One region of the Pseudoalteromonas sp. JC3 genome, then DNA from elsewhere that is predicted to be linked to it. Evidence: predicted binding sites of a transcription regulator. Region 1 holds the regulator's gene; each other region holds the start of a gene.
The links. The regulator sigma-54, encoded in region 1, starts transcription at its own class of promoters, with help from an activator protein. The targets are predictions, from matches to a motif close to GTTGGCACGNNNNTNGNNT.

Region 1 (7,923 bases):
AAAGATCCCTACGATATCAGTAACGGTTGTTAGTACCACACTACCAGCTAGCGCTGGATCGATATTCATTTTCTTTAACATAATTGGAATACTGGCACCCGCGATACCCGCTGCGACTAAGTTCATAAACATTGCGAAGGCAATTACAGCACCGAGTGTAAAATCCCACTGCCATATAGCAATAACTCCAGCGATCAAGACAGACCACAGCACGCCGTTTAAGGCGCCGATCGCCAGCTCTTTACCCATTAAAAACTTTTGGTTAGTTTGGTTAATATGACCAAGGGCAATACCACGTATAACTAGGGTTAGCGTTTGGCTACCGGCAACGCCACCCATACTTGGTACTATGCCATTTAACACCGCGAGAATAGGTAAAATATCCAGGGTACCTTCGAAGAAGCTTGCGACAAACGCTGCCATCAAGGCGGTTAAAAGGTTAATCCCAAGCCAAATAGAGCGGCGCTGGCTACTTTTTAGAACTGGCGCAAAGGTGTCTTCTTCATCTTCAAGACCTGCCATACTTAACAAACTGTGCTCGGCATCTTCACGGATGACGTCAACAACGTCATCAATGGTGACACGACCAAGTAAATGGGCGTTATCGTCAACGACGGGAGCTGAGATCCAGTTATGACGCTCAAAAAGCTGCGCCACTTCAGACTCATCCATGGAGATAGGGATCGTTTCCTTATCTTCATCCATCAAATCTCGAACCATACTGTCAGGAGACTTAGTTAATAAGGTATTGACTGGTAAGGCACCCAAGAAACAGTTGTCTTTATCGACAACATATAGCTCATCTGTGCCGTCTGGCAATTCGCCTTTAAGGCGTAGATATCTAAATACAACTTCTAAGGTAACATCGGGTCGAATAGTGACCGTGTCGGTGCTCATTAGCGCACCGGCAGAGTGTTCCTTGTAGGACAAAGCTTGTGTCGCACGTTCTCTATCTTGGCTATCCATCGCACCGATAACGTCTTGGTAGACGGTATCAGGCAGGCTTCTTAGGACATCACCAAGGTCATCGTCGTCCATGTCTTCTGTAGCGGCGGCAATTAGCTCCGGCTCCATCTGGGCGATGATCCCAAGTCTTACGTCCTCTGACAGTTCCTCTAAGACATCCCCTTGGATATCTGGGTCAACAAGCTGCCACAGCATAGAGCGAACTTTATGAGGGGATGATTCTAAAAGCAGTGCAGTGTCACAAGGTGCTGTTTCTGCGAGCATACGCCTAACTTGAACAAACTGACCACTGTTTAAGGCGTTAGTTACCTTTTGGAGTTGTTCCAGTGTGTAGTCTTGTTCAAATACTTCAGGCATAGGCATCCTTTTTGATATTAATGGTGGCTAACGTGACTAAGTTAACCCTATTCATTTATTTTATCGCAGAAATCAATTTCTTAATTTGAATTTTATTCGTGTTGTTTCTGCTGGTGGGTTGCTATCGTTAATACACGTTAAAGGTGTACGCAACGATAAAGTAGGATTTTCCGGCAACTAGCTTTATTGCACGAAAGAAACCTAAATTGGTATTACAGTGTAACTCAGTTTATTAGGAACTACCAAGGTTTACGCTTAATTATGAGAGACTTATTAGACCACTTTGGTTACGGAGGAGGGGGAGATTAGCAGGGAGTAAATGAATCAGGCCTTATTGTTTTACTGACGATTACTCGGATTCATTAAACTTATTTTCTATCAGTCCGCCAATGGCGTCTAGTGCATACTGAGCATCAGGACCTTCACAAACCACTCGGACTTCTTTCCCTTGGCTGCTTTCAAGTAACAACAGCGCTAGTACGCTGTCAGCAGCAGCACTTTTGTCTCCTTGATATAAGGTCACGTCGGCATCAAATTGGGTTGCTAATTGCGCAAGAACCGTCGCTGCTCGAGCGTGCAGGCCGAGTTTGTTTTGGATTAAAAACGTATCTTCTAACATTTAACCCTCTTGCTCTCGGTGACGAATTTTGACGTTGGGATGGGTTTTAGCAAAACGTTCACCAATGGTTTGCGCTAAGTATACCGAGCGATGTTGCCCACCTGTACATCCTATTGCGATCGTTAGATAACTGCGATTGTTACGCTCTAAGTGTGGTAACCAAGTTTGTACGAAGGTTTGGATCTGCCAAGTAAACTTTTGCACGATGCTGTGACTCGACAAATAGTCTTTAACTGGCTGATCTAAGCCAGTTAGCGGCTTAAGCTCAGGCTCCCAATGTGGGTTGGGTAAAAAGCGCGCATCAAAAACGTAATCCGCTTGTTTTGGGATGCCGTGTTTAAAGCCGAAAGATTCAAAGGTAATAATGAGTTGTTTGTCTTTTTTACCTAAGATTTTTTCGCGGATATCTTCTGCAAGTTGATGAACGCTCAGGCCTGTAGTATCAATGAGAAAATCGGCGCGAGTGATCAGCACGTCTAACAATTCCCGTTCTTTCTTTATCGCAACATCTAATGGAAGATTATGCAGTGAAAGAGGGTGCAAACGTCGTGTTTCTGAGAAGCGCTTTATCAGGGTTTGATCGTCACTGTCTAAATAAAACAGGGTAGGTTTGGCAAAGCCTGGTAAGTATTCAAGAATGTCATTAAACTCGTCCTGTTCTTTAGGTAAGTTTCTAACATCAATACTGACTGCAATTTTATTATAATTGTCCGAAACACTGCGGACTAAAGACGGCAGCAAATTGACTGGAATGTTATCCACACAATAGTAGCCTAAGTCTTCCAATACTCGAAGCGCTACAGATTTACCAGAGCCTGAGCGGCCACTGATAATGATAAGCTCGAGTCCTTTTTCTTCATCACTCATCAAGTTCACCTTGGATCACTGCATATAACTCATCATCACTTTTTGCTTGCCTAAGCATTTTGCAAAAAGACTTGTCTTTGAGTGTATCAGCAATCGCCGCTAAGGTCTTCAGGTGTTGTTGATTATCACCTTCAGGTACGATGAACGCGACAAAAATATCGACAGGCTGCTTATCTATGGCTTCAAACTGGATCCCTTGCTCGCTGACAAGCACCATTGCAAGGATTTTATCCAAACCTTCAAGTCGACCATGGGGAATGGCAATGCCTTTACCGATCCCTGTGCTGCCTAATTTCTCTCGCGCCATTAAGGCGTCCAAGATAGCATGCTGACTGGTATTTGGAATTTGGCTATGAGCCAGTTCGCTGATGTATTCTAAAATACGTTTTTTGCTATTAAAAAGGACCGCAGCTTTACTGCAGTCCTTGTTCACTAATTCACTTAATTTCATCTTAGTGTCGAGTGAGCTTCTCTTTGTGTTTAATAACTTGACGATCTAGCTTGTCGATAAGGCCATCAATTGCGGCATACATATCTTGATGCTCTGTTGATGCAAATAGCTCGCCGCCGTTTACGTGTAATGTTGCTTCTGCTTTTTGTACTAGTTTCTCGACATCAAGGATCACATGCACATTATTGATATGATCAAAGTGCCTTTCTAGCTTCGCAAACTTGTTGGTGACATAGTCTCTTAATGAGTCAGTAATTTCTACATGGCGACCAGTTAGATTTAGTTGCATAAGCATTTTTCCTTCTTGGGTTTTACGTCTTATATCAAGCTTTTACGCTGATTTGACGGTGGAATGGCTAGGGATTCACGATATTTTGCAATCGTACGTCTCGCTACCTTAATTCCTTGCTCAGCTAAGATATCTGCAATTTTGCTGTCACTCAATGGCTTCGCGGTATTCTCTGCAGCTATCAGCTTTTTGATAAGTGCTCTAATTGCTGTAGAAGAGCACTCACCTCCATTTTCCGTACTTACATGGCTAGAGAAGAAATACTTCAGCTCAAATATTCCCCGAGGTGTATGCATGTATTTTTGTGTTGTCACACGGGAAATTGTGGACTCATGCATCTCAACCATTTCAGCAACATCATTTAGCACCATAGGGCGCATTGCTTCGGGGCCATGTTCAAAGAATGCCTGTTGTTGTTGCACAATGCAATTGGTAACTTTTAATAAAGTATCATTTCGGCTTTCTAAGCTTTTAATAAACCACTTTGCTTCTTGTAAATGTGAGCGAATAAACTGACTATCCGTACTGGATTTCGCCGTTCTAGACATCGCAGCGTAATGGTCATTTACTCTTATTTTAGGCATAGCATCAGGATTTAGCTCTACGACCCAACGACCTTTTACTTTTTTCACCGATACGTCAGGGATCACATATTCAGGCTCTTCATGAATAATGCTTGCCGCAGGCTTTGGGTTAAGGCTATGTATTAACGTCATGACCTCTTTGAGATCGGCTTCTTTAAGGCGCGTTTTCTTAGCCAAAGTTCGATAGTCACGGCTGGCAAGCAAGTCGATATGCTCTGTCAGGATCATTTTTGTTTCGGCAATCCATGGGGTATCTGGGGCGAATTGGTTGAGCTGAATGCATAAGCATTCTTGTAAACTACGCGCTGCGATACCGACAGGGTCAAAAAGCTGAATGCGTTTGAGTACGGCTTCGACTTCATCTAGCTCAATAGGCTCTTCGCTATTCTCGTCATTAATGCTTTCTAAAATGTCTTCGCAAGACAGTGTTAGAATGCCTGACAGGTCGACCGCTTCAATAATCGCAATCGCAATAGCTCTATCTGTTGGACTAAATGGTGTCAGTTCGAGTTGCCACATGAGATAATCGTGGAGAGATTCAGAGGTTTCCCCTTGATAAACATTATCGTCATCGGGAAGTGGACCTGAGCTTGCAGCAGGCGCTGCACTCATATACTCGTCCCAAGTGACATCCATGGCAAGGTCATCGCTCACAGTGTCTTTGCTCATGGCGGTATCTGAGTCTATCTCATAGTCACTAACCTGCGTTTCATCGGCTGAATCTTGATTGTCGTCAGCACGGCTCTTTTCTTGGCTGTGTTGGTCAGCGTTTTCGCCGTCAGTATTATCACCTTCTTCCACTTCCAACAATGGATTGCTGTCTAATGCTTCTTGTATTTCTTGTTGCAGATCCAATGTACTAAGCTGCAGCAAGCGAATGGCTTGTTGCAGTTGCGGAGTCATTGTAAGTTGCTGCCCCATGCGCAGCTGTAATGATTGCCTCATGTATCTCTAACAATCCTTTTTAACAGTTATTAATACTACGTCTTAACTATAGCTTGAATTGTTCGCCTAGGTAGACATCTCTTACGGTTTGATCTGCCAAAACATGTTCTGGCGTGCCTGCAGCGATTAACTCACCATGTGAAACGATGTAGGCCTTTTCACATACGTCCAGTGTTTCTCTAACGTTATGATCGGTGATAAGCACACCGATACCACGGTTTTTTAGGTGCTCTATGATTGTCTTTATATCTAACACCGAAATAGGATCAACACCAGCAAAAGGTTCATCTAACAGGATAAACTTAGGGTTTGCGGCTAAAGCGCGAGCAATTTCGACTCGTCTTCTTTCGCCTCCCGACAATGCCATGCCCTGTGAGTCGCGAATGTGTTGAATATTAAACTCATCCAGTAACTCGTTTAGTTCAGCTTCTCTTTCAACTTTAGATAAGTCTTTTCGAGTTTCTAAAATCGCCATCAAATTTTGATAGACCGTGAGTTTTCTAAAGATTGAAGACTCTTGCGGTAGATAGCCAATACCAAGTCGTGCACGGCTGTGCATCGGTAACAAAGTGATATCTTCGTCATCAATCTGAATATAGCCTTTGTCGCTTGGTACTAACCCTACAATCATGTAGAACGTAGTGGTTTTACCTGCACCATTTGGTCCTAATAAGCCTACAATACTGCCAGCCTGAACACTTAAACCAACATTTTTGACGACCTGACGACCTTTATAACTCTTTGCTAGACCAGTTGCTTTGAGCTCGCTCATTAATTGTTACCTTCTTCCTGCGCTTTTTTCTCTTTAGCGTCTTTTTTGTCATCAACAGGAACAAGGATGGTTCTTACTCGAGAGTCTTCTTGGTCTGAGCGCTCAGCGCTGATCAATTGCTTTTCAATGTCATAGGTGATGACTTGAGCATTGATTTTTTGCCCAGTTTGATTGATTTCAGCATCACCAGAAATCACTAGGGTTCCCTTCGCTACGTCGTAACGGATTTCATTTGCTTTGGCTTCTAGCAAGTTGCCATCGGGTTGACGTTCGCTAAAAGTGGCAGGGCTGCCAGTTGCCACAAGCAGTTGCTTGTTAATGCCAAGTTCCGCGCGACGGTGGACCTCTAGGCGATCGGCATTTATCTTTCTGTTGCCATGAATAATAACAACATTCTGTTCAAAAATACCGATGTTGCTTTGCAGTTGAGCTTGCTGACGGCCAGCATCAATAATGACTTCATTTTGTTCTGCAGCAATTGCTAGAGTAGAACTTGCAAGCAAGCCGATGAAAACTAGTTTGTTAATGATTTTACTGGTCATAATAAATTGTCTTTGTGTGGTTGATGAGTTCGATCACTTGCTTTTGTAGATCCGCATGCAGTCCTTTACCTGTGATCCTAAGACTAGGACCGTTGATAACGACAGGGTGTTCCGACTTCATCAATTTTTGCTTAATTTCAACTCTTACATTATCGGCATTGATATCCGTGATCATGGCGTTAGGCGTTAAATTCTTTGCCAACACATTGCCCTCTAATATCAAGGTGTTGTTTTCGTATAGGGTTGCTTCTAATGCGCTTATTTGCCAATTCTGTTCACCGTTATATAAGGTGAAAATGGGCTTTTCAAAGTGACTAAAGCCAAGATCTTGATACAACTCCATCTTATCAGCAGTTACCTGATAGTTTAATAAGCCATTTTCACTATAGGTCGTTTGCTGAAGCGTGGTTGCAACATAATCGGGTTTAGCTAACGGTTCATCTTCTTTTGCTGGATCCGCCTCTGATGGATTAAACATGGGCGACCACATCCATACCATTAAAGAAGCGAAAACAATGAGTAAGATGACACGCAATACGGTCATGTACTTGATCCTTTGGAAGTCAATAAGTGATTTTGGCTGAGCATTAGAAGATCAGTTAGTTCTCTCACGGCACCAAAGCCACCTGGCATCAAGGTCGTGTAATGGGCGATATGTTTAACAAGAGGATGTGCATCATTGACGGCAACGGCAAAACCAACTCGTTCCATTACGGGTAGATCTGGGCCATCATCACCAATATATGCAATTTCGTCATCATTAAGATTGAGCTTAGTCTTCAGTTCATCATATGCCACTAACTTGTTTTCTTGACCTTGGTAAATATAAGTTACATTTAAACTAGTCATGCGTTGCTGAACTATTTGTGAATGTCTACCTGTGATAACGGCGACTTCGATACCACTATCAATCAAGGCCTTAATACCAAACCCGTCTTTGGTATTAAATGCTTTCAGTTCTTCACCATTGTTACCAAGGTATATACGGCCATCTGAGAATACGCCATCAATATCGCAAATTAATAATTTGATTTGTTTTGCTTTTTCCCAAGCTTCAGTTGAAATCGTCTGATATAAATCTTCAAATTGCATTACAGCACCCCCGCTCTAAGTAAATCTTGCGTATTCAAGGCGCCAACCGGAATGTTGTTTTCGTTCACCACAATCAAGCCGTTAATCCGTTTGGTTTCCATAATATTGAGTACCTCAGCTGCGAGCATATCGGCGCGTGCCGTCGTACTTTTAGCCGTCATCACTTGCGTGATTGGGGTGGTGTGAATATCGACCTTTTGTTCGATAATACGGCGCAAGTCACCATCGGTAAAAATACCTTGCAATTGCGAGCTTTCATCTACGATTGCCGTCATACCTAAACTTTTTGCGGACATTTCAAATAAAGCTTCTTTGACTGTGCAGTGACTATTGACCATAGGGATTGCATCCCCTTGATGCATGACATCAGCAACGGTTAGCAGTAGACGTCTTCCCAAACTACCACCAGGGTGGGAAAGTGCAAAATCATCAGCCGTAA
Region 2 (7,923 bases), 1.3 Mb from region 1:
CAGAGATTAGCCGTGGTGCAGAAGAAATTCTGTTGCAGGATGAATTAAAAGAAAAGCTGAAGTCAGGTAAAAAACTACGTATTAAAGCGGGTTTCGATCCAACAGCGCCTGATTTGCATTTAGGACACACAGTGCTAATCAATAAAATGAAAACCTTTCAAGACTTAGGCCATGAGGTGATTTTCTTGATTGGTGATTTCACCGGTATGATTGGCGACCCAACGGGCAAAAATGTAACTCGTAAGCCACTCACTCGTGAAGATGTACTGGCAAATGCAGAAACATACAAAGAACAGGTTTTCAAAATCCTTGATCCTGCCAAAACCACAGTTGCATTCAATTCTGAGTGGATGGAAAAGCTTGGCACAGCCGGTATGATCAAGCTTGCTGCACGTCAAACTGTGGCACGTATGCTTGAGCGCGACGACTTTAAAAAGCGTTATGCAAATGGCCAAGCAATCGCAATCCACGAATTCTTATATCCACTGGTTCAAGGTTGGGACTCGGTTGCACTAGAGGCGGATGTTGAGCTCGGTGGTACCGATCAGCGCTTTAACCTATTAATGGGTCGTGAGCTACAAAAAGACGAAGGGCAAAAGCCGCAAACAGTACTGATGATGCCGCTACTTGAAGGCACCGACGGCGTACAGAAAATGTCTAAGTCACTAGGTAACTACATCGGTATTACTGATGCGCCAAACGACATGTTCGGTAAAGTGATGTCGATTTCTGACGATTTAATGTGGCGTTACTACGAATTGTTAAGCGCAAAAACACTGGATGATATCGCTGCACTTAAAGAAGAAGTTGCAGGCGGCCGCAACCCTCGTGACATTAAGATTGAATTTGCAAAAGAAATGATTGCTCGATTCCACAGTGAAGCTGACGCTGAAGCGGCGCATCAAGACTTTATCAAGCGTTTCCAAAAAAATGCCTTACCTGATGAGATCCCTGAAGTCACCGTAACTATTGAGGGTGAAAGCACGTTTATCACTAACTTGCTAAAAGAAGCCGGTTTAGTGGCAAGTACTTCAGAGGCGATGCGCATGATCAAGCAAGGCGCGGTTAAGCTAAATGGCGAAGATAAAGTAACAGACACAAAATTAGAAGTTGCGAAAGGTTCTTGTGAAATCTACCAAGTAGGTAAGCGTAAGTTTGCGAAAGTTACGGTAAACTAAACAAGCTAATCTACTTGTTATAGCCGAAGAGGTCAGTGTTTTACTGGCCTTTTTTGTGGTTGTTACAACATTAAGCTAGCAAAATTTATAATCACAAGCAGTAAGGCGGAAGTAGCAATAAATAGCCAGCGCATTTGATTAAGTAGCCCGAGTAAATGCTGAATATGCTCAGCTGAGGGTTGCGCTTTTGCACCTACCCGCATCACATCATAACGTTCACCAAAATAAAAGCGCGGCCCTGCGAGCTGTGTATGTAAATTTGCGGCAAAGAAGCTCAGTGCCCATCCGGTATTCGTTTGGCTAAAGTGACGGCCGTAGTATTTAATGTAGTGCCAAGTTTGCTTTGGTCTAAGTAGCAATGAAAAGCAGGTAATTAATAATCGCATGGGTACAAACTCAACGAGCCAAATCACGCGGGAAAGGCTTGTCATAAAACGGGCTGAGGGGAGCATTACTTGCCGCCAAGCATGGTCGCATAGCAGTAACAGTTTATAAAATAGCGCGAGATAGGGGCCTGCCATTAGATACAGTAAAGCAATGACAAAAAAATGGCGCAGGGTATTTAATGCGGTGCTATCTATGGTGGCTTTACAAATACCAAGCTCTGTTAGCTTCTCTACATCTCTTGCTACCATTCCTTGCAACACGGCTCTTGCGGTTACTTTTTGCTTTGACTTTATCAGCGCGGAAATACGCTTAGCACGGCTTTCATGGCTAATATCTAAGCATAAAAACAACACCAGCCCACCGAGCCAATTAGGATAAAAAGCAAAGCTAATAATCGCATAAGTTAATACGGTGATGGTTAATATAGGGAGGAGGAATCCCAGTGTGCCTGATAACAGTTGATAACTAGAAGCCGCTTTGGGGCGATAAACTTTTTCGGCAATCGCTTTAAATATAAGGCTAAGAATAAGATTAGGGTGATAAAGTGTTGATAACCTTACCCCTAGGCTGGCAAAAATCGCCAGTAAGAAAATGATCAGGCCCTCATGGGCCTGAAGCAAGCTGTCGAGCACTAAAGCGTAACCTTATCCAGCTTATTAAGTAGTGCCATCACCATTTTAGAAGAGTTAACAGAAGCGACTTCTAGATACTCTTCGAATGATTGCGGTGATTCTTTGCCGGCGATATCAGATAGCGAGCGGATCACAACAAATGGCGTGTTTAAAGAATGACAAGCCTGCGCAATTGCCGCACCTTCCATTTCTACTGCTAACATCGTAGGGAAGTCTGCACGCGCCTTGTCGATGCGTACTGGGTCGCACATAAATGAGTCACCCGTACAGATCAAACCAACCATAGTTTGAATGCCTTCAAGCGCATGTACGCTTTGCTCTGCAGCTTCAACTAATTTTGTGTGCGAAGTAAACGCAGCAGGCATTTGCGGAACTTGACCAATTTCATAGCCAAATGCAGTAACATCAACGTCGTGATGACGTACTTCATTTGAAATCACCACATCGCCGACGTTTAGTGATGGTTCAAAGCCACCTGCAGAACCCGTGTTGATCACGCAATCTGGCGCAAAGTTGTCGATAAGCAAAGTTGTCGCAACCGTCGCTGCCACTTTACCAATGCCAGACTGTACAAGCGTTACGTCAAGACCAGCCAGTTTGCCGGTATAAAAAGTAAAGCCACCTTTGGTCAATGTTTGCGGGTTTTCCATGGTGTTACGCAAAATGGTAACTTCTTGCTCCATTGCGCCGATAATGCCTACTTTCATCAAAAGATTCCTAATTTGTGGTGGGGAAAGCCCCAGTGTCAAAATTGCTTTTATTATACGAAAGGGGTTTTGATAGGTAAAACAAAAAACGGGCTGACGCCCGTTTTGCTAGATTTCTGCCAACTGAGTTGACTGTGCTTTTGCCTGTGAAGGAGACAGTACCGCAGGTTTGTAGGTGCGGTTTCTGGTTTTCTTTGGCATCTCCACTTTTTGGCCAAGCTTGAATAGGATTGCCGCACGCACCTCAGCGCTTTGGTAGCCACTTTTGATTTTCATACGAATGTGTGGAATACCCGCAGATTCCAGAGCACCACTTACAAACCAATCTTTTTGTGCTTTATGGCCGTTTTTATTGGCGTTATTGACCAAGTCAACAGCGGCAACAATTTTCAGTGTCTCTTTGTCTACCAAGACATAATCCAACTGCTTATTCTTAGCTTTAGTTACCGCAGCACGACGTGCTTTTGGAGAGATACCCGGCTTGCACTCAATCACATCAATGAGCTTAATGCGGCTAACGATTTTATATCTATCGCCAACGGCACGTTCTAATAAATGTAGAAACGATGCTTCAACGGTGGTAAAAACAGATTCTTTACGATTAAACGGATAAGGATTGCCACCCACATCGGTGTACTTAGAAGCGACAATGGAAGCAACGACCACTAGAGCCAAAATAGCAAGTAACGCAAATTCCATACAAAACTCCAAATCAAAAAAATGACATCTGTGATTTTATAAGCAATAATTGTGCCATAAAATTACTTTACGGCAAGTCATAAGAATTTGTGTGGTTGGCTATGGAGGTGGACTATTTGTCGTATAGGAACGTATCTGACAGTGTTAATCGCCGTGATGTATTTCAGACCTGCGTCGACTAATTAATAATTTACTATCAATAGGAATAAACTCACTAGCGGCACGGATCAGTGAGGCGGCGGTAAGCTGCGGCACGCCGTAAACTTCGACTCGGGTATGGTATTTATCTCTGAGTTTATTCGCGAGTAAATCAAAATCACCATCGCCAGTTACTAGAATTATTACATCGGATCCTGACGCGCATTCCATGGCATCAATGGTAATGCCAACATCCCAATCACATTTTGCGGAGCCATCGGCACGTTGAATATAAGGCTTTAACTTCACCTCAAAGCCAATCGCTCGCAGGATATTTTGGAACTGCTTTTGTTTGTCGTTACCCTGTTCGCTGGAATAGGCAATGGCTTGATATACCTCGCGATTAGCCGTTGCTTTACGCCAAAACGCGTTATAGTCAAAGCCTGTTTGGTAGGCTTGTTTGGTGGTGTAATAAACATTTTGAGCGTCAACTAAAATGGTGACTTTTTCCATAATGGACTCTTAGCAATAAATTTGCTTTATGATAGCAAGATTAGCGTTTGTTTAGCCATTTACTCATCGCGGCATCATAGGCTTTTTTAATGGCACCGCCATCGCAAGGGCGAGGCGGAGTACGCCAGTTATTACTTAATCCCTCTGGTGTAGGAATACTCGGATCGAGTCTAACCTCAGTATAGCACAAGCCATTTTCACGGTAGACTTTATAATGTGGTGTGGACGCGAGTAGCTCTCTTGGCTTGCTCGCAGCACTGGTTTGATGCGCTTTAGGTACGGTGATCTGCTGCGGCTTTTTTTGGTTTTGGCTGAGTACAACGTCACTGGGAGTGCGCTCTAAAAGTTGCTGACGAAATTGAGAGATTGCTTTGCGATGGTCTAACTTTTTAGGTTGCGTGACGACTGCTGCTTTGGCTATGTGCTTGGTTGTACTTTCAACCGTAGGCTTTTTTGGTTCCGTTTGCGCAGTTTTTAGTACTTCAACCGTATCGTCCTTCAGCGTCGGTTTTAACTCCTTTACTGGCTTATCTTCAGTTATCGCTGGTGTCTCAATATGCTCCACCTTGGGCTTGGCAGGCTCAATAACCAAATAGGTTTTCATTGCCTTAATTTCTAAAGGCTTTGAGGGGATATAAATACTTTGCTGCAAATACCAGCCGAGCAGTAGATGCAGCACAATAGAGCCAATAATGGTGAAACTAATTAGGTTGTTTTGGAGCGGCCGCATTATTCTTATTAATCCTTGAGTTATGCAGAGTTAGAGCTTAATCAACGTGTAAATGTTCCCTCAATAGACGAATTATTCTGTGATTAGTTGCGCCGATATGTGTTTCAGTAAAGTTAATTCACGCAAAATGGACATCCCTTTGTTATTTGCATCAGCAAGTTTAGCTTCATTGTGGGCTATGGCTTGATTTATGTTAATCCACAAAGGTTTCATACCATTAGCAAGTTCGTAATTCTCCATGGTTGGCAGATCAAATTTGCCACAGATCTCACAAACGTAGCAATAAGAAATAATATGTACATTATCATGATCTGGTTTATACCAAGGACGATACTCTTCATAGCGACCAAAAGGAGTGAGACCTGTAATGGATACTGCACCAGTTTCTTCTTTTAGCTCGCGCTCTAATGCTGCTTCTAAGCTTTCCCCCTCGTTAACGCCACCACCTGGTAAGGTGTAATCGTCATAACGTTTGGTGTAAAGCATAAGAATGTCGTTGCCTCTAAGGACTATGGCGCGAGTGGTCTCTCTAGTAAAGCAGCTGCCTTGAAGCGGAATGACTGGGGTGTTGTTTAAGCTTTGCATGGGGGTTTTAACTTCAATTTAGGTAACAAGAATGGGTTTACAAAACGATACGCCTGCGTAAAAGCGGCGTATCGCGAATGAAGATATTAAAACGGAGCAGGGTACGCTTTAAATACAGTATCAATCTCGGCTAAAGACTCTGCACATAGCGGTTGTTCAAACGCTTGAATATTTTCTTTAAGCTGTGCCATGATTGTCGCGCCGATAATAGTTGAAGTCACGCCATCGACTTGGTTGCACCAAGCTAGCGCCAGTTGCGCTGCAGTCATATTAAATTCTTTGGCGATTTCTAAATATTTTGCAACGGCTTCTTGTGCTAGTTGCGTATCTCTAAATAAGCCTTGTCTTTGCACTAAGGTAAAGCGGCTGCCTTCAGGTCTTGCACCCCCTAAATATTTACCGCTCAACATCCCACCAGCCAGCGGCGACCAAGGTAAATAGGCAACATCTTCGTTTACGCAACTCTCAATCAAGTAAGGCCAATCTTTGGCATGTAGCAAGCTAAACTCATTTTGAATTGAAACCGGCTTAGGTAGGTTGTGTTGCATTGCCAAATTAAGGTAAGTGTGAATGCCCCAAGGCGTATCATCAGAAAGGCCCCAATGGCGAATTTTACCCGCTTGAATACAGCTCGCTAAGCCTTCTAAAATATCTAGCATACCAGCGCGTTCTTCCTCGCGGTCAAGCGCACTCAAAGGCACCATGCCAGGCCATTGTTTACCAAAATGCGGTGAAGTACGGTTTGGCCAATGTAGTTGGTAGAGGTCGATATAGTCGGTATTCAGGCGCGCTAAAGAATCGTCCACCGCTTGGATCACAGATTGTCCCGTAATAGCACCGCCTTCACGGATCCAAGGTAATCCGCTGCCTGCAATCTTGGTTGCAAGCACGAGCTTTTCGCGCTTTTCTTGGTGCCGCTTTAGCCAATTGCCAATGATGGCTTCGGTTTTACCATAGGTTTCAGGTGAGGGAGGGACCGCATACATTTCAGCGGTATCAATGAAGTTAATACCACGGCTTAGTGCATAATTGATTTGCTCGTCGGCATCATGCTGGTTGTTTTGTACGCCCCAAGTCATGCTTCCTAAACAAATGCGCGAAACTTCTAATGGGCTACTACCAAGTCGTGAGTACTTCATGCAGGCTCCTGATTGATTGCTGAATGGTTAAATATAGCCAAAGTAACGGATTTAGTACTTTGAACTGTATTGATATTGTTAGCATTATCTCTGTTTTGCAGTGCAACTTGCAACAGACATCAACACAAGTATAGCCCAGAACACTAAGGCCTATGTTCAAGATTGCAACAGTTGGAAAATTAGCACATAATAAACACTGTTTATTTAGACAGTGTTTTAACGTGCGTAAATTTATTCATATTGATATGGACGCGTTCTATGCATCGGTAGAAATGCGCGATAACCCCGAGCTTGCAAAGGTGCCGATGGCGATTGGTGGGCAGAGTCATCGTGGGGTGCTATCCACGGCTAACTATATTGCTCGGCAATATGGCGTGCGATCGGCCATGTCGAATTATCAAGCGAAAAAACTCTGCCCTCAGCTGGTGATTGTACCGGGGAGAATGGAGGTCTATAAGGCAATATCGCAACAAATTCGCGCTATTTTTACCCGCTATACTGAGCTAATTGAGCCACTGTCTTTGGATGAAGCCTATCTAGACGTCACTGAGTGTCAGCAATGTAATGGCAGTGCAACGCTTATCGCCGAGCAGATACGAGCGGATATAGTTGCAGAGACGGGCCTTACAGCTTCGGCGGGAATTGCGCCAATCAAGTTTTTAGCCAAAATTGCCAGCGATGAAAACAAGCCCAATGGTCAGTGTGTGATCCCGCCTCACCAAGTGAGCGCTTTTATTGATGTGTTACCTCTTAAAAAAATTCCAGGTGTAGGTAAAGTGACTCAACAGCGTTTGCTAGCCATGGGACTTGAGTATGGCCGAGATATTAAGGCACTGTCTGAAACTCAGTTACGCCAGTCATTTGGCAAGTTTGGCGCTGTATTATGGCGGCGTTGTCAAGGTATTGATGAGCGCCGAGTTGAGACCGATAGAGTGCGTAAATCGATAGGCGTTGAAACCACATTTGCAGAAGACACGCTCGACCTTGATACCTTAAAACAAGTCATAAAAGAAAAGTTGTTACCTGAATTGACTCGCCGAGCACAGCCTTATTTACAGCGTGGCTTTAATAAGCTTGGCGTTAAAGTGAAGTTTTACGATTTCACCCAAACCACCAAAGAATGCCAATACCAGCATATTGATTTGCCCGTTTTCGAAGAGCTATTGATTGAAGCAATGTCACGGCAAAAGTTTAAACCTGTGCGCCTCGTGGGCT
Region 3 (7,923 bases), 360 kb from region 1:
TCTAGTATGCGAACGTCTGTCATGCTTGGTAACTTCAGAAGCGACCCCAAAACCCGCAACGAATTTTTACAGCTAGTGAAAGGATAAGCACGCTATGTCGAATGCCATTATTAAGGTGACGAATTTAAGGCTACGTACCTTTATTGGTTTTAATCCCGAGGAGCGGGAGAAAAAGCAAGATGTCGTGATCAATATTGAAATTCACTATCCAGCGGATACGGCATGTTTAGATCATGATAACGTGGCTCACGCGCTTAACTACAAAACCGTGACCAAAGCTGTCATCACACTGGTAGAAGAAGGGCATTTTTTGTTACTTGAGAAATTAGTGGCCGACATACTCGCTGAATGTCATCAACATCAAGACGTGACATATGCAAAAGTCACCGTAGATAAACCGCACGCTTTACGGTTTGCTGACTCAGTGTCACTCACGCTTGATTGGTATAGAAGCTAAGCGATAAGACCCTGATATTCACTTCCTTGCCCTCTGGTGTTAAGAAATCACCTGTAAGGCAAGGTAAATCACCAGTGCATAACGAGCGCCTTTACCGAGCGCGACTAACACAAAAAACCACCCAAAAGAGGTTCGTAAAGACCCCGCTACCACAGTCAAAGGATCTCCGACTATGGGTAGCCAAGCAAATAGCAATGAAAACTTACCGTAACGATTAAATAGCCCACAAGCCTTATCATATTGCTGTTGAGAAACCGGAAACCAGCGCTTATCTCGCCACTTAGCGATAAACCAACCAAGATAGTAGTTCACACAGCTACCCAGTAAATTACCCATTGTCGCAGCCAGCCATAACCAAACCAGTTCGCCTTGCTGTTTCACAACGAGCCCACTCAGCGCCAGCTCCGACGACGCAGGTAATAATGTTGCGGCAATAAAAGCAAGCCCAAATAAAGAAAGGTAAATCATATCAACGGCTATAAGAAATTGGACTTTAAGAAATCATCTAAGTGGGGCAATATACTGAAATGCGCGCAAGAGTTCAAAAACACAGACACGGAAACAAGGAATAGACATGAAAACAACAATAAAAATGTTACTACTTAGTACCGTTCTCACCACCGGATTTAGTGACTGCAAGGCCTCAAACGAAGCGCTACCACGGGCAGATGATGGCTATCAGACCTATATCCACACCGGCGACTCCTTTAAACATTTGCAATTGACGGATATCAAAAACCAAGCTGTTAGGTTCGATGCTAATCACAAAAAGCTGGTGGTTTTATTCGCGACTTGGTGCTCCGATTCGCAACGCTTATTGAGTGAACTAAAACAATCTGAATTACTCACCCAGGCCGAGTTAACCATCGTTGCTATTGGCCGAGAAGAAACTAACACTACACTTGAGCAATTCAACGAAACCATGCAATTGCCCATCCATTTTGTTGCCGATCCCAATCGAGATATCTACAGCACGTATGCCAACAAAGGTATTCCTAGAGTCATCTTGCTTGATGAACGCAACCGAGTGATGCAAACCCTCATCGGTGAGCAACCCAACACCTTATCAAAACTAAACTGGAATTAACGAGGTAATTATATGAATCCAGAGGTCGTTAGCATTCTCACGATGGCCAAAGTTATCCAAACCGCCGTTGCCCCTGTATTTTTAATTACGGGTATTGCTGCGACCTTAGGGGTACTATCAAACCGCTTAGCACGGATCACGGATAGGGCGCGTTTACTTGATCGCAAGATCAATACCACGCAAGATGAAGAGCTCAAAATGCACTTTAGCCGTGAAATGCGCGCACTGTTAAAACGGTCTCGTTTTATTCACGTTGCATTTAGCATGAGTGTACTCAGTGCGTTGCTTGTGTGTGCAGTGGTTATGCTGCTGTTCATGTCACACTTGTACAGTATGCCATTGGGCATTACGTTATCGTCTTGTTTTATCGCCGCTATGGTGCTGCTTATTGGCGCATTTGTCTCTTTGCTGGGAGAAATCTTTTTAGCCACCCGCAGTATGCGCAGAGGCATGATATTCAAAGACATCGAGAGTTGATTATTTAAAACTAGTTGCCTCCGTCACAGGGCACTTATCGTAATTGTTTGATTATATTTGTAATTTACATTGAAAATAGGGAAAAATATTAGGGGTTTACTATGAAGAAACTACTTACCGTCACACTATTTAGCTGTCTTGCAGCAACAGCGCAAGCTAACACTATGTTTGAATCGGCTGAAGATGCAATTGAATACCGCCAAGCGTCTTTCCAATTGATCCGTTTCCAGATTGGTAATATGGGCGACATGCTAAAAGGCAAAGTACCATTTGATGCTGAAGTATTTAAGCAACGTGCTCACAACGCTGCGCAATTATCGCAAATGCCTTGGGAAGCATTTATCGACGGTTCTGACAAAGGCAATACTGATGCCCTACCAGCCGTTTGGTCAAACAGAACTGAGTTCGATGGTAAAGCCAAGCAATTTGCCGAGTATGCTCAAGCACTGGCTGTTGCAGCTGACTCTGGCGACAAAAAGCTGATTGCTTCTGCATTTAAAGATTGGGCAAAAGGCTGTAAAGACTGCCATAAATCTTTTAAAGATTAATCAAAACAAAACAGCCGCATATTTGCGGCTGCTTACTATCTGAATATCTCGTCACTTGCTTGGCTATCACCAACGACACAATAACTCAGACATCGCATTGAGTAACCCACAGCCCTGCTTAATCACACAGCCAAATTGAATTACTGTCAGTGCTAGACTCGTAGATGACGTTTAATGATCAGTCATCAATATAGTCGAAATCATCATCGCCTAGATTTCTACGTAGGCGTTTTTGCTCTAAGTAGTCGTCTAGCTTTCTTTTGACTTTACGCTTTTGCTTGTCATGTTGGTTACGACCCAACTTTTCAAATTCATCGTCTGCAAAATCATCATCAAGCGCATCGTAAGAGAATGTCTTACCCACAACTAACTCCAAAATAAAATAGTCATTAATAAAATGAGAGCCGTCTCTCAAGATCACTATTTAGCGCTAAATTGTCATTCTGAAAAGTGAGAGTTTCTTATCCTTACAATAAAAATTTTTTATCGCCTAATTCATTTTGACAAAAACAACTATATTTTAGTCAATTTCATCACTTTTAGAGCACATTAACTTTCAACAATATAACACAATATATTGATTTTACTTGGGTTTATATTTGGCACTGTTCTTGTAACAACAATCATGAAACTGAGCCAATAAGGATCGACCATGAATAAAATTTTACTACTAACAGCAGCAACAATGATGACAACCACCGTCGCTGCACACGAAAAAAATAACATCACGTTTAGCGGTGACAATTGTGAAGTAGAATTTCAGAATGACGTTAGGATCACACCTGATAACTTGGTGATCACAACGGCCAAAAACAAAACAGCTGAGATCAACAACCTTGGCGAACTGACACTCAATGGCGAGCGCATCGCACTTAATACACAGCAAAAAAAGATGCTCACGCAATATGGTGATGAACTAAGAGGCCGCCTACCACAAGTGGCTGATATTGCTTTTGAAGGCATAAAACTAGCGGGCGTCGCCCTTAATGAAGTGGCACACACCTTTAATTTAACCAGTTTAGATAGCATCCATGCTGTGATCGATGATCTTGAAACAGAAGTGCAAAATACGTTTTATCAGCAAGGTGCGTTTGTGATGGGCAAGCAAACCTTTGATGAGTTTGGCCAAAATTTTGATAATCAGTTTGAAGAAAAAATCGAGACCGCAGTACAAGGTGCCATGATGCAATCGATAGGTAGCTTACTGGTTGCGATTGGCAACGAAATGTCAGATGCAAACGGTGATATGAGCAGCTTTGAACAACGTATGGAAAACTTCGCAACACAAATCGAAACCAAAGTTGAACAACAGGCAGAATCTATTGAGAAAAAAGCCGACGCACTGTGTGGCGACTTTGAGCAAATCGCGAAAAACGAAGCCATTGTCGCAAAGTCTATCCCCGCCATGTCAGAGTACCAACTGTTTAAATTTAAATAATCTGACGTTGGCATAACTTACATTTAATTAAGGGTACGTTATGCCAACCCTTTCCTTTGCGCATCAGCCAGCTCCCCCAGCGTTTTAATCGCTTGCTCTACCGACGCATCCCACGGCAAGCCATAACTGATACGTATACAATTTTGATACTTTTTGCTGGCACTAAATAGCGTACCAGGCGTAATACTGATCCCACACTCCAGGGCTTTTTGGAACAACAAGGCACCATCGACGTGCTTACCTAAGTCTAACCACAGCACACAACCGCCTTGCGGGCGACTGACTCTTACCTCACTACCAAATGCAACATTCACCGCTTGGATCATACGGTCTCGATTCTCAATTAACCGTTTACGGACCAACTTTAAATGGCGCTCGTAGCCTCCGGAGCTGAGAAAATCCGCCAGTGCCCATTGATTCATTAAAGATGATGAGCAACTCAACGCACGTTTTATGCGCTTTGCTTTTGCACTAAATTGACTGGCGACCATCCAACCCACCCGATAGCTAGGCGCTGCGGTTTTTGAAAATGACGCACATGTGATCACTAAGCCCTTTTGGCTAAATGCTTGTGCCGGAATGCCACGCTGCTCGGTAAAATATAAATCGCCATACACATCGTCTTCTATCAACACCACGTCACGTTGCTCTAATAGCGCCACCAGCTGCGCACGTCTCGTATCAGGCATAAAACTACCAAGCGGGTTACTAATACTGGTAGAAAACACACACGCTCGAATATCATGCTTTTCAAGTGCCCGTTCAAGGTCGCTCAGCCAAATGCCATCATCTGGGCAAACAGGTATTTCAATGGCCTTTAACCCTAAGTTTTCAGCCAGCTCAACAATGCCAAAATAACAGGGAGATTCAATCGCTATCACGTCTCCGGGCTTGGTTACCGCTTGTAACGCAATCGCCAATGCTTCTTGCGCGCCATTGGTGATCACCACTTCATCCATGTCTATTGCTAAACCCATATCCAAATAACGCCGCACGATTTGCTTTTTTAAGCTATCTAAACCGTCCATAGGGCCATAATTAATGAGTTCGTTCCCTGCTTCTTTCATTGCGCGGCGCATAATTTTGGCAAGAACCTGCTCAGTACCAGCAATGGCAATGGGGTTAGCGATACCTAAGGGGATTGCATGTGGCTGATGGATCCCCTTATACACTTGTTCAATCAACGCCTGCTTGTTCACCACTACAGGTTTGGCGGGCAATCGTGCACGCTTCGGTGAGTCGTTGTGCGAAGCTCTGTGGCATAAAAAGTAGCCGGACTTCTCTTTGGCAATGACTTTTCCTTGATCTTCAAGTGCTTGATAGGCCTGCTTTACCGTTGGGATACTGACATTTAAGTTTTGCGCCATAACACGCAATGAGGGAAGCTTTTCGCCCGGTAAAATAGACTCTTGTTCTGCCATCGACAAGATCATTTGGATCACCTGCTGATAGAGAAAGGCGGAATGTTGGCGTTGAATAACGGTACTCATAAGCAATCATCTGTATAGGTATAAATTAGCAAATTCTGTATATAGCTTATACAGAATAACAGCGTAAACTACAGACTTCCACTGCTGTTTGAATCTAGAGCCGATCATGAAAAATCTATTTCTTTACGCCATCACTGTGTTGATTTGGGGATCAACATGGCTTGCCATTGAATATCAACTTGGCAGCATCAACGAGTTTGTGTCGCTGTTTTACCGCTTTGGCCTCGCCGCGGTTTGTATGTGGGCGTTTGTCATCTATAAGCGTGTGCCAATGCGATTTTCTCGCCGAGATCACGGCTTTTTCATCCTCTTAGCGCTGTGTAATTTTGGTGCTAACTATCTCTTCTTATATTGGGCTCAGGCACATTTAACGTCAGCGATGGCATCAATTGCATTTTCATTATTATTGGTCGTTAACATCGTCAACACTAAGTTGTTTTTTGCCAAACCGATTGCAAAGCGAATTTACTTTGGTGCATCACTGGGCACGCTTGGGATAGTCAGCTTGTTTTGGCACGACTTGGTCGCATTTGATTTGCAAAGCGAGGCCTTCTTGGGATTATCATTAGCTCTATTAGGAACGGTGGTCGCGTCACTCGGTAATATGGTGAGCGTACGCAATTCTAATCAGCAAATTGATGTTATGGCGGGAAATGCGTGGGGCATGCTTTACAGCGCTGTCATGTTAGCAACCTATGTTGCCTTTAGTGAACATCAGTTTATCAACCAAGCGCCGGCATCATATTGGTGGTCTCTGATTTACCTCAGCGTGTTTGGCACCGTCATTGCCTTTGGTTGTTATTTCTCACTACTCAAAAATATTGGGCCTGAGAAAGCGAGTTATTTGATAGTGTTATTTCCTTTTGTTGCCGTGGCCTTGAGCACCTTATTTGAAGGCTTTGAGTGGCAGCAAAACACCTTTATTGGGTTTATTTTGGTCATCCTAGGTAATGCGATTGTACTCACGCCTTTAGATCGCATCTACGCTTGGTTGTCCATTCGGTCCCCAGTTAGAAGTTGAAGTCTTACCAATGCTTTAGCTTCTTACTTTTCAGCGCCATTTTATAATGGCGCTTTTTTTATGTTCAGAGCTCGGCGACAGCAAGTTATCGTCGCAGGCGTGCGCCCAACAATCTCGCCATCAGCCTCAATGTCATACCCCTCTTGTGCGATATAAAGCTCTGCAATGCGGCCGTGGTGCACATTTCTTGTACCCATATGGCGTTTAAGTAGCATATTGACAAACAATACCATCCGCTGCCAATGCGTTTGCGGCGTGAACCATAGTAGCTCCAGCTGACCGTCATCAAGGCAAGCCATAGGAGCAGGAGTTAACCCTGCCCCAAAGTGTTTGCCATTCGCAAGTAACAACATCATACCCTGCTCAGGCCACGTATTGCTGTGATAGCGAATGAGTTTGGCAGTAAATAGCGACATTAATCCCGCATAGGTATAGCTCAGCTTTCCTAGCCGTTTGGTTTGTCCTAAGTTATTCATGACATGCGCGTTAAAGCCAATCCCAGCAACATTGACAAACCAGCGCCCGTCGACTTTACCCAAATCAATACTCGAGATCTTGTCTGAAAATACAGCTGCTCGCCACTGTGCTTTGGAATAATGAAACTGCCGAGCAAAATCGTTGCCCGTCCCCGCTGGCAGCAGCGCAAGCGTGTTATCCCGTTCAGCAATGGCATTGGCGACTAGGTGCAAAGTGCCATCCCCCCCAATCACCACCACGCTCACTCCCGCCGTAGCTGCTTGAGCAATTGTGTCCCTATCTGCGACAAAGTTTCCAGTGGTATTAAACCAAGTTGCCGTCAACTGTTGTTGTGTTAATTGTTGCTTTAACCATGCAATTTGCGCTTTCCCCTCAGCACCCGCTAAAGGGTTGACTACCACTAGCATAAAAACCCTTAAATACAAAAACTCAACTTATATGAATAAAAAACCAAAACTAAAACCAAAAATCAAAAACAAAAACCACAAACACACATATTAATTGGGTTACAGCCTAATCAAGACAATCGCAACCATGCATAAACATGCAAAGAACCCATTAAAACAAAAATGAACAAACCATTAATTCATTAGTTATTTTTATCCGAAAACATCAATTTTTATCGTTTTAAATTTAAACAAATTGCGTGCAAAATAGCCTTGTTTTCAATCATAGCTTATTAGGAGCCAGACATGCTTAATTCAGCTGCACCTTGCAGCCCATCACAAAACACGTTTAACCAAACACAACCAACTAAACAACGTCGTATCAATTGGACGAAGTGGTTGGCAGTATGTGGTCAACACTTAGCGTTAAAAGACGTGATTATGTATAAGTAAGTCTGCACAGAGCATGGCGCCCCAACCCGCCATGCTCTCGTCAGCATTTGTTTCAATAGACCATAAAAGCACCACTTCAACCAGCATTT
Region 4 (7,923 bases), 270 kb from region 1:
CCTGTGGCTGTTCCGTTGAGAAAGAGTTGCACGCTTAGTCCTTGGGTAAATCTTGGCTCTATGGTGCCAGTTACGTATACACTGCCACTATTATCACGGATTGTTTGCTCATGCTCAGGAGAAGTGATTTTAGCTGTATATTGAATCGTTGGTGTTGTATCCGTTTGTTCGAGAATTTTAGTATCAACACTTGGCATGGTTAAAGCGCTGGCGTTGAGTTTGACTTCTTTTGAACCTGGTTGCGGTACATCCGAATAGACCCAATGGCCGTTTTTGTCTTTCCAGCGATAGATTTTTGGATTGGACTCTGCTGCAGCATCAATGCTTGTTAGGGTTAGCGTCATGCTAACCGACATTATAAGAAACCACTGACGCACCACAACTCTCCACAGTAAACTACTGTTCATACTTTAGTATAGTGTTGTTGGAATTGCGAGTTACAAATGAGTAACTCCGATAATAAATTTATTCGAGATATTTAATTTAACCTTTTGAATTAAATTAAAAAAGCCCGTAATTACGGGCTTGAGAACACATATGATTAAGAGTGCCAGAAACGCATAATGAGTTTTGGCTCTACAAGCTCAATACCGCGGTACTGAGCGTAGTAGTCTGTTAGCGATTAAACGCTGTAGTACATTTCGAACTCAACTGGGTGAGTTGTCATGTTTAATTTTTCAACTTCTTTCGACTTAAGTGTGATGTACGCATCGATTAGGTCGTCAGTGAATACGCCACCTTGAGTTAAGAACTCACGGTCAGCATCTAGAGAAGCAAGCGCTTCGTCAAGTGATGCTGCAACTGTTGGGATTTCTGCTGCTTCTTCCGCTGGTAGGTCGTACAAATCTTTGTCCATTGCATCGCCAGGGTGGATCTTGTTGCGGATACCGTCAAGACCAGCCATCAACTGCGCTGCGAAAGCTAGGTATGGGTTAGCCGCAGGATCTGGGAAGCGTACTTCGATACGACGACCCTTTTCTGATGGGATCACCGGGATACGGATTGATGCTGAGCGGTTACGTGCTGAGTATGCAAGCATAACTGGCGCTTCAAACCCTGGTACTAGACGCTTATAAGAGTTTGTTGCTGGGTTAGTGAATGCATTGATTGCTTTAGCATGCTTAATGATACCACCAATGTAGTAAAGCGCTTCTTCAGATAGACCGCCGTACTTGTCGCCTGCGAAGATGTTCTTGCCGTCTTTAGCAAGTGATTGGTGGCAATGCATGCCTGAACCGTTATCACCAACGATTGGCTTAGGCATAAAGGTTGCTGTCTTACCGTATAGGTGAGCCATGTTGTGGATAACGTACTTCATCTCTTGGATTTCGTCTGCTTTAGTTACCATAGTATTAAAGCGAGTCGCAATCTCATTTTGACCAGCAGTTGCTACTTCGTGGTGGTGCGCTTCAACAACGTGGCCCATCTCTTCAAGTACTAAACAAGTAGCTGCACGCCAATCATTAGACGAATCTACCGGTGCTACTGGGAAGTAACCACCTTTTACGCCAGGACGGTGACCTGTGTTACCACCTTCGTAGTCTTTGTCTGAGTTCCAAGCCGCTTCTTCAGCATCAATTTTGTACATTGAGCCAGACATGTCAGTTTTAAATTTAACATCGTCAAACAAGAAAAACTCTGGCTCAGGACCGAATAATACGGTGTCTGCAATACCCGTTGAACGCATGAACTCTTCAGCGCGTTTAGCTACTGAACGTGGGTCACGCTCGTAACCTTGGTGTGTGTTTGGTTCAACCACGTCACAACGGACGATAAGGGTTGTTTCTTCTGCGAACGGGTCTAGCTTAGCACTTTCTGCGTCAGGCATAAGTACCATGTCAGATTCGTTGATGCCTTTCCAACCAGCGATAGATGAGCCATCAAACATTTTGCCGTCTTCAAAGAAGTCTTCATCGGCTTGATGATGCGGGATCGATACGTGTTGTTCTTTACCTTTTGTATCTGTGAAACGTAAGTCAACAAATTTTACGTCGTGCTCTTTAATAAAATCTAAAACCGATTGTGACATGTGTCCTCCGACTCGTTGGGTTATTTTTTGCTGCAATGTACTGCAATTGCACCTTGATAAGCGTTAATCGTGCCAATTGTTTAACTGTTTGATTTTTAGTGATTTATTTAAATTCACTGATCTGTGAACGGATGTTTTGCACTAAATTGGTGCGTAAGTGTTCCATGGTGGTGCGTAATATTTTTCCTGACAACGACACTTTCCATTTCTGTTGTAGTTGATATTGATTAAATGCTCAAGGTATCAAGATATCGAATAGCTAAAAATTGCTCGAGTATATTCAGTTGTCTGCACTAATGGTGGTCTGGTATTGAGCAGAAAATTGAAATTAATTTCTAAATTTATAGAAAAAATACATTCTAAATATTGCATATAAAGCACCTTTCTTTAGGTATTTAATCGAAACTTTTCTTTGCTCATTAACTGCTTCTTAGATTAATTTTTACATCTTTTGTTTATATACGCTAACACCAAAGAGCCCGCATTTTATAGGCGACTTTTTGTTCACCATTTATTTGTCTGTATTTAGGTGAATGATACTGCATGTGAGGAAGTTGTATGTACATTATGCAATTTTGTATTTCTCAATTGTGTCCTGTGTGTTAATTGTGTTAATCGAGTTAATTTTTGTTTTGTTTTTTGTGTTGATCGGTTTCATTTTTTGGGTACTATGTACCTGATATTAATAAGTTGAGTCTAATGTTAAAGGGGCTACTTGATGCACTCTAATAGGCTAAATTTTCGTTTGTTACTGTTGATATGCAAGGAAGAAGTAAGGTGTTTTCTCGAGAGTCATTAGCATTAAGATTTGTTATTTTAGTATTTATTCCCCTCATTATAATCATCTCTTATTTTTACTTAGACGAGAGAGAAACTTTACCTCTGGATAATATAACATTAAGCGATAGCGCTTTGAGTAACAAAGTGAGTATCTCTAGAGATAAGTACGGAGTTCCAAATATAAGCGCGAAAAGTGATCATGATGCTTTTTTCGCTATGGGATATGTTCAAGCTCAAGATCGGCTTTGGCAAATGGAGTTACAGCGCCGATTAATTAAAGGTACTTTGAGTGAGGTCTTTGGAGCATCAACAATTGAGCGTGATAAATATATGCGTACTTTGGGGCTTGCTGATGCTGCAAAAGAGGCGCTAAAAAGTTTAGGGAAGCGGGAAAAAGGCATCTTAGTTGCCTTCTCTGAAGGAGTGAATGCGTATATCAGAGATTCTGAAAACCTACCAATTGAGTTTAGGGTTTTTGGTGTCGTTGCTTCAAATTGGTCTCCTGAAGATTCATTAATGGTAGGTAAGCTACTTTCTTACTCTCTGAGTTTTGCTGCTAATTATGAACGCGCCAGAGTACAAGCTGCCGCTAAATTACCAGTGGACTATTTACACTCAATCTATCCAGAGCTTAATGATCAGCAATCTTTATCAGAGGATATATCACGTGTCGCTAAATTGGATGAGACGTTAAGCCAGTTAGCGAGTATCGAAGAAGCTTTATTGCTAGAGCATGGGATTGGAGGCAAATTTGCCGGGAGTAACGCTTGGGCAATTTCTGGGGAGTTAAGTGCTTCGGGCGATGCGATGTTGGCGAATGATCCTCATCTCTCTTTCCAAATGCCTTCATTATGGTATCGAGCGTCTTTGTTAGGCGGCGAAGTAAACGCATCAGGTATGACCATTCCAGGATTGCCTGTAATTGTATTTGGACATAATGCTCATATTGCTTGGGGCGGTACTAACATGCCCGCGGATACGCAAGATTTGGTCATAGTGGACCTTAATCGAGGAGGGAATTCTGCAGGAGAGAAAATTGTTCAAAGGGTAGAGGAGATCGCGGTTAAGGCTGACTTCCCAGCTCAATTTAGAAAAGCCCCAGAGACTATAAAACATACGGTTGCACAATCAAAATATGGGCCTATTCTAGATTATAGTGCTGGCGCGTCTCATGGGTATGCACTGAGATGGACAGCTTTAAATGACAGTGATACTTCTATTTCTGCCTTGATCGACCTGAATTATGCTTCTAATTGGGAAGAGTTCAGGAATGCGCTCCAGCTTCTTATCACGCCGACAATCAATTTTGTTTATGCAGATCGCCTAGGCAATATAGGCCTCAATAGCGCGGGTAAAGTTCCGCTTCGCAAAAAACATTCTGGAGCCATACCTGTTAATCAGTATGAGTTTGAATGGACTGGGTACATTCCTTGGGAAAGTATGCCAACGGAATTCAACCCTAAAAAAGGCTATATCATTAATGCCAACCAAAAACATGTCTCTGAGGATTATCCTTACTTCATTTCTATGGACTGGGCTCCTTCATATAGAGCGGAACGTATAGCATCTCTTATAGAAGGTGAGTTAAAGCGAGGACACAAACTTTCCATCGATACTTTCCGGAGTATTCAAGGTGATGTACTTGACTTAGGAGCGATAGATCTACTCAACCTTCTTAGAAATGACTATCCAAATCTGAAGCCTTTACTTGGTGAGCTACTACATTGGGACGGAGATTATAAATCTGACCCTGACGTTGGTGCTATATACCAAGTCATGATCAGAAATTTAAAAGTCAAATTATTCCATTCACAAAGTCTTGCTACACAATTTGGTGGCGGGCTAACCGCATCTAGTCTAACCGACAAACAGTTATTGCTCGCCTTACAAGACCATGAATTATGGTGTTCTGACACTTCAGAAAAATGTACAGATGAAATTAGGGATTCCTATCAAGCGACTTTAGTTGAACTTGAGCGTAAGTTTGGCGCTAGGCCGTGGTCATGGGGAGAGCTTGCGCCGAGAACTTTCGCGCATCAACCCTTTAGTGAAGCGGACTTTTCGAGACGAATTTTTGAGCGGCAGATCACTGGAGCTGGTTCATTAGATACCGTGAATGCCGCCGGTTATCGGTTTGATAGTGCTGATGGATATGAGCAGATATTTGGTGCAGGGTTTCGCCAAATTATGGTGTCGAGTAAGCAGGAAGGGTTTAAGTCTTGGTACATCAATTCAACGGGTCAGTCCGGCAATATCATGAGCCCACACTATGATGACATGATCGACTTATATGAAAGTAATCAATTAGTTACTGAAACACCGCAATAAATATAATAATTAATAAAAAGGAATTGTAATGAGGTTACTCTCCGAATTAGGAAAGACGGCGCCTAACTCTGTCTTTATTTCACTGTTGAGCGGCGCGATCGCAGGCCTTATCTACGCGTCGCTAGTTCCAGTTATTCTAATCGCAATTGAAGAGTTTAGCTATGTATTAGACGGCACCGCAGATTTTGTTGAGGTACTGGGCGTGCAAATAGCACATCCAAATTTAGCGCTGTTATTTTTAGGTATTTGCGCTGCGATTTTTATTTTGCAATCAGTGTCAATGATTGCATTACAAAAGTCAGCATTAATGCTTGCGAGTAATATCCGAAAAAGATTGTTTGAAAAGATTCTAGGGGCTCCAATCGAGAACCTTGAGTCAGTTGGAACTTCTAAATTACTCGTTGTATTAAGTACAGATATCAGTCGAATTATGATGGGGGCGCAAGCAGTTCCTGGTCTGTTAGTCAGTTCAGTTATTTTGTTAGGTGTATTTTTATATATCTACTTTTTAAGTATGGGGGCATTTCTATTTTTATTGGTTTGTTTAGTTGTTTCAGTTATTACCTATCAAATTCCTATCATCTATTCCATGAGGTTTTTTAATAAATCAAGACAAGAAACAGATGAACTTCAAAAATCATTTCGCTCTTTACTAATGGGAGCGAAAGAGTTGAAAGTTAATAATGTTAAGCGAGAGTCATTTATTAAAAATGAGTTGCTTAAAGCTGAAAATGAAATGCGTGAAACACTTACTAAAACGTATAACTATACAATCTTTGCTGAAAACTATGGGATGCTATTAACCTATCTAATTATCGCCGTTTTGGTTTTCTCTTTTGTTAATTACTACTCGATTGGTCATGGTGAATTACTGGGTATAGTTATGGTTCTGCTATATATATCCGGCCCAATTCGATGGATATTGCAATCAATAGCTCCAATTTATAGAGCTAATGCGTCATATAATAAAGTAGATCTGATTCTTGCATCTTTGTCTAAGGAGGTAGAGAGTGAATTAACCCCGGTTAGTAACTGGGAAAAAGTAACTTTCGATAATACTTGCTTTTCTTATAAAAAATCTAATTTTGAAGTTGGCCCAATTTCTTTTAGTTGTAGACGCGGAGAAATAACTTTTATTGTTGGAGGGAATGGCTCGGGTAAATCAACCTTCTGTAAGGTCGCTACACTTCATTATAGGGCAACATCGGGAAATATTATCTTTGATGATGTGAAAGTTGATGAAAGCAATATTGATAGTTATCGCCAGTCAATAAGTGTTATCTATAGTGATTATCACTTATTTGAAAAGCTGCATGGAATTGATTTAGAAAATAGTGATGTTATAGATGAAATTAATTATTGGTTAGTGAAGCTTAACCTCGATGAGAAGGTGTTTTTAGAAGGAGATGGATTCTCTACTTTAGAACTTTCAGATGGTCAAAAAAGAAGGTTAGCATTAATAGCTAGTATTGTAGAAGATAAAGATTTTTATTTATTTGATGAATGGGCTGCAGATCAAGATCCTCAATTTAGAGAGATTTTTTACAAAGAAATCCTACCTATTTTAAAGTCAAGAAATAAGTTGATTATAGTTATAACTCATGATGATAGATATTATAACTTATCAGATCAGCTCGTTCATTTAGATAAAGGAGAGGTTCAGCTAAGTGCTTCAAGGTTAAATTATGGCGAGGCTAAGGCTGAAAAATCAAATTTTAAAAACTCAGAAAATAATAAGGATAACGCATATGAGGTTTGATTTTTCTCTAGCGCAGAAGGATGTTTACTTCGATCAGCTACATTGTATTGGTAATGCTAAATATAATATTGGTGGATATGTTGATATAAGCTCGGCAAATGTCACATCTTTATTAGAAGCAAGTGATCAGGTTATAGCAAGTAACCCTATGTTTAGTTTGACTATTGAGCATGAGCATGATGGTCCCAAAGCAAGATTTGATAACGCTTTACATATTAAGTCTACGGTGGTTGATTATAGAGACGCTATTGAACCGATTAAGTCAGCGCAGGAGCTTGTGAAAGAAATATTTTCTCAGCCCTTTGATCTTAAGGGAAGATGCCTCTACAAAACTTATATCATTCAACTGACAGATCAAAGGATCTGGTTTGTAGGTGTAGCGCATCATTTGCTGATTGATGGCTGGGGGTTTGCGCTATGGGCTGAGGCACTTTCAAAAGCTTATGAATCAAAAGAATATCAGGTTAATGAGCACGCGCAGCAAAACTATTTTGAACAAGACTCAGTATACTTGGAGTCAGAACGGTATCAGAAAGATAAGGAATTTTGGAAGTCTTACTTGCATTGTTCTAAAAGGAATATACTTGTTCCAAATAGGAAATTGGAATCGAAAAGCTCAAGTGAGAGAGTTGTTTTTTCAGTAGCGCGAGATAAGTATGAAAGCTTATTTTCAAACAAAGGGTTTCTAGCTAAGTCCCCTGGTACTGTATTTTTGTCTCTTGTTTTTATAATGTTCTCTAGACTATATAGAGAGCGTAATTTTAATGTAGGGTTACCAGCTCACAATCGAAAATCAGCGAAACAAAAGAATGATATAGCTCTATATACAAGTGTTAGCCCTATATCGCTAGCTTATACATCAGACACCTCATTTGATCAGTTTCTTAGCTATGTAGCTTCTGAGCAAAAAAAAATATATCGACATCAGAAATACCCAATTGGTCATATTGTTTCTGATATGGGCCCTGAAGCAAGAAGTGGTCTCTATGATGTGTGTGTGAACTTCTTAAAATTAAATAATAGTTGT

Region 2: the regulator sigma-54 is predicted to act here: its motif matches at 3,644-3,662, upstream of QSH61_RS15090 (DUF2726 domain-containing protein).
Region 3: the regulator sigma-54 is predicted to act here: its motif matches at 3,168-3,186, upstream of QSH61_RS00270 (YggN family protein).
Region 4: the regulator sigma-54 is predicted to act here: its motif matches at 2,088-2,106, upstream of glnA (glutamate--ammonia ligase).

What each region holds. Positions count from the first base shown of each region.
Region 1 is NZ_CP127855.1:413,095-421,017, forward strand. It holds gene mgtE (magnesium transporter) at 1-1,323, opposite strand, end outside; gene QSH61_RS01720 (HPr family phosphocarrier protein) at 1,673-1,942, opposite strand; gene rapZ (RNase adapter RapZ) at 1,943-2,809, opposite strand; gene ptsN (PTS IIA-like nitrogen regulatory protein PtsN) at 2,802-3,260, opposite strand; gene hpf (ribosome hibernation promoting factor) at 3,262-3,549, opposite strand; gene QSH61_RS01740 (RNA polymerase factor sigma-54) at 3,579-5,078, opposite strand; gene lptB (LPS export ABC transporter ATP-binding protein) at 5,125-5,850, opposite strand; gene lptA (lipopolysaccharide transport periplasmic protein LptA) at 5,850-6,392, opposite strand; gene lptC (LPS export ABC transporter periplasmic protein LptC) at 6,382-6,936, opposite strand; gene kdsC (3-deoxy-manno-octulosonate-8-phosphatase KdsC) at 6,933-7,484, opposite strand; gene QSH61_RS01765 (KpsF/GutQ family sugar-phosphate isomerase) at 7,484-7,923, opposite strand, start outside.
Region 2 is NZ_CP127855.1:3,483,002-3,490,924, reverse strand. It holds gene tyrS (tyrosine--tRNA ligase) at 1-1,178, shown strand, start outside; gene QSH61_RS15100 (cobalamin biosynthesis protein) at 1,241-2,197, opposite strand; gene mtnN (5'-methylthioadenosine/S-adenosylhomocysteine nucleosidase) at 2,197-2,904, opposite strand; gene QSH61_RS15090 (DUF2726 domain-containing protein) at 3,013-3,603, opposite strand; gene QSH61_RS15085 (LabA-like NYN domain-containing protein) at 3,748-4,254, opposite strand; gene QSH61_RS15080 (hypothetical protein) at 4,295-4,984, opposite strand; gene QSH61_RS15075 (NUDIX hydrolase) at 5,057-5,569, opposite strand; gene QSH61_RS15070 (aldo/keto reductase) at 5,656-6,708, opposite strand; gene dinB (DNA polymerase IV) at 6,930-7,923, shown strand, end outside.
Region 3 is NZ_CP127855.1:50,870-58,792, reverse strand. It holds gene folE (GTP cyclohydrolase I FolE) at 1-87, shown strand, start outside; gene folX (dihydroneopterin triphosphate 2'-epimerase) at 95-457, shown strand; gene QSH61_RS00295 (YqaA family protein) at 497-925, opposite strand; gene QSH61_RS00290 (TlpA family protein disulfide reductase) at 1,032-1,544, shown strand; gene QSH61_RS00285 (DUF2721 domain-containing protein) at 1,557-2,021, shown strand; gene QSH61_RS00280 (c-type cytochrome) at 2,123-2,569, shown strand; gene QSH61_RS00275 (PA3496 family putative envelope integrity protein) at 2,748-2,933, opposite strand; gene QSH61_RS00270 (YggN family protein) at 3,222-4,007, shown strand; gene QSH61_RS00265 (aminotransferase-like domain-containing protein) at 4,046-5,497, opposite strand; gene QSH61_RS00260 (DMT family transporter) at 5,604-6,518, shown strand; gene QSH61_RS00255 (diacylglycerol/lipid kinase family protein) at 6,560-7,402, opposite strand; gene QSH61_RS00250 (hypothetical protein) at 7,688-7,834, shown strand.
Region 4 is NZ_CP127855.1:146,710-154,632, forward strand. It holds gene QSH61_RS00675 (DUF4124 domain-containing protein) at 1-356, opposite strand, end outside; gene glnA (glutamate--ammonia ligase) at 623-2,029, opposite strand; gene QSH61_RS00685 (penicillin acylase family protein) at 2,954-5,137, shown strand; gene QSH61_RS00690 (cyclic peptide export ABC transporter) at 5,166-6,896, shown strand; gene QSH61_RS00695 (non-ribosomal peptide synthetase) at 6,886-7,923, shown strand, end outside.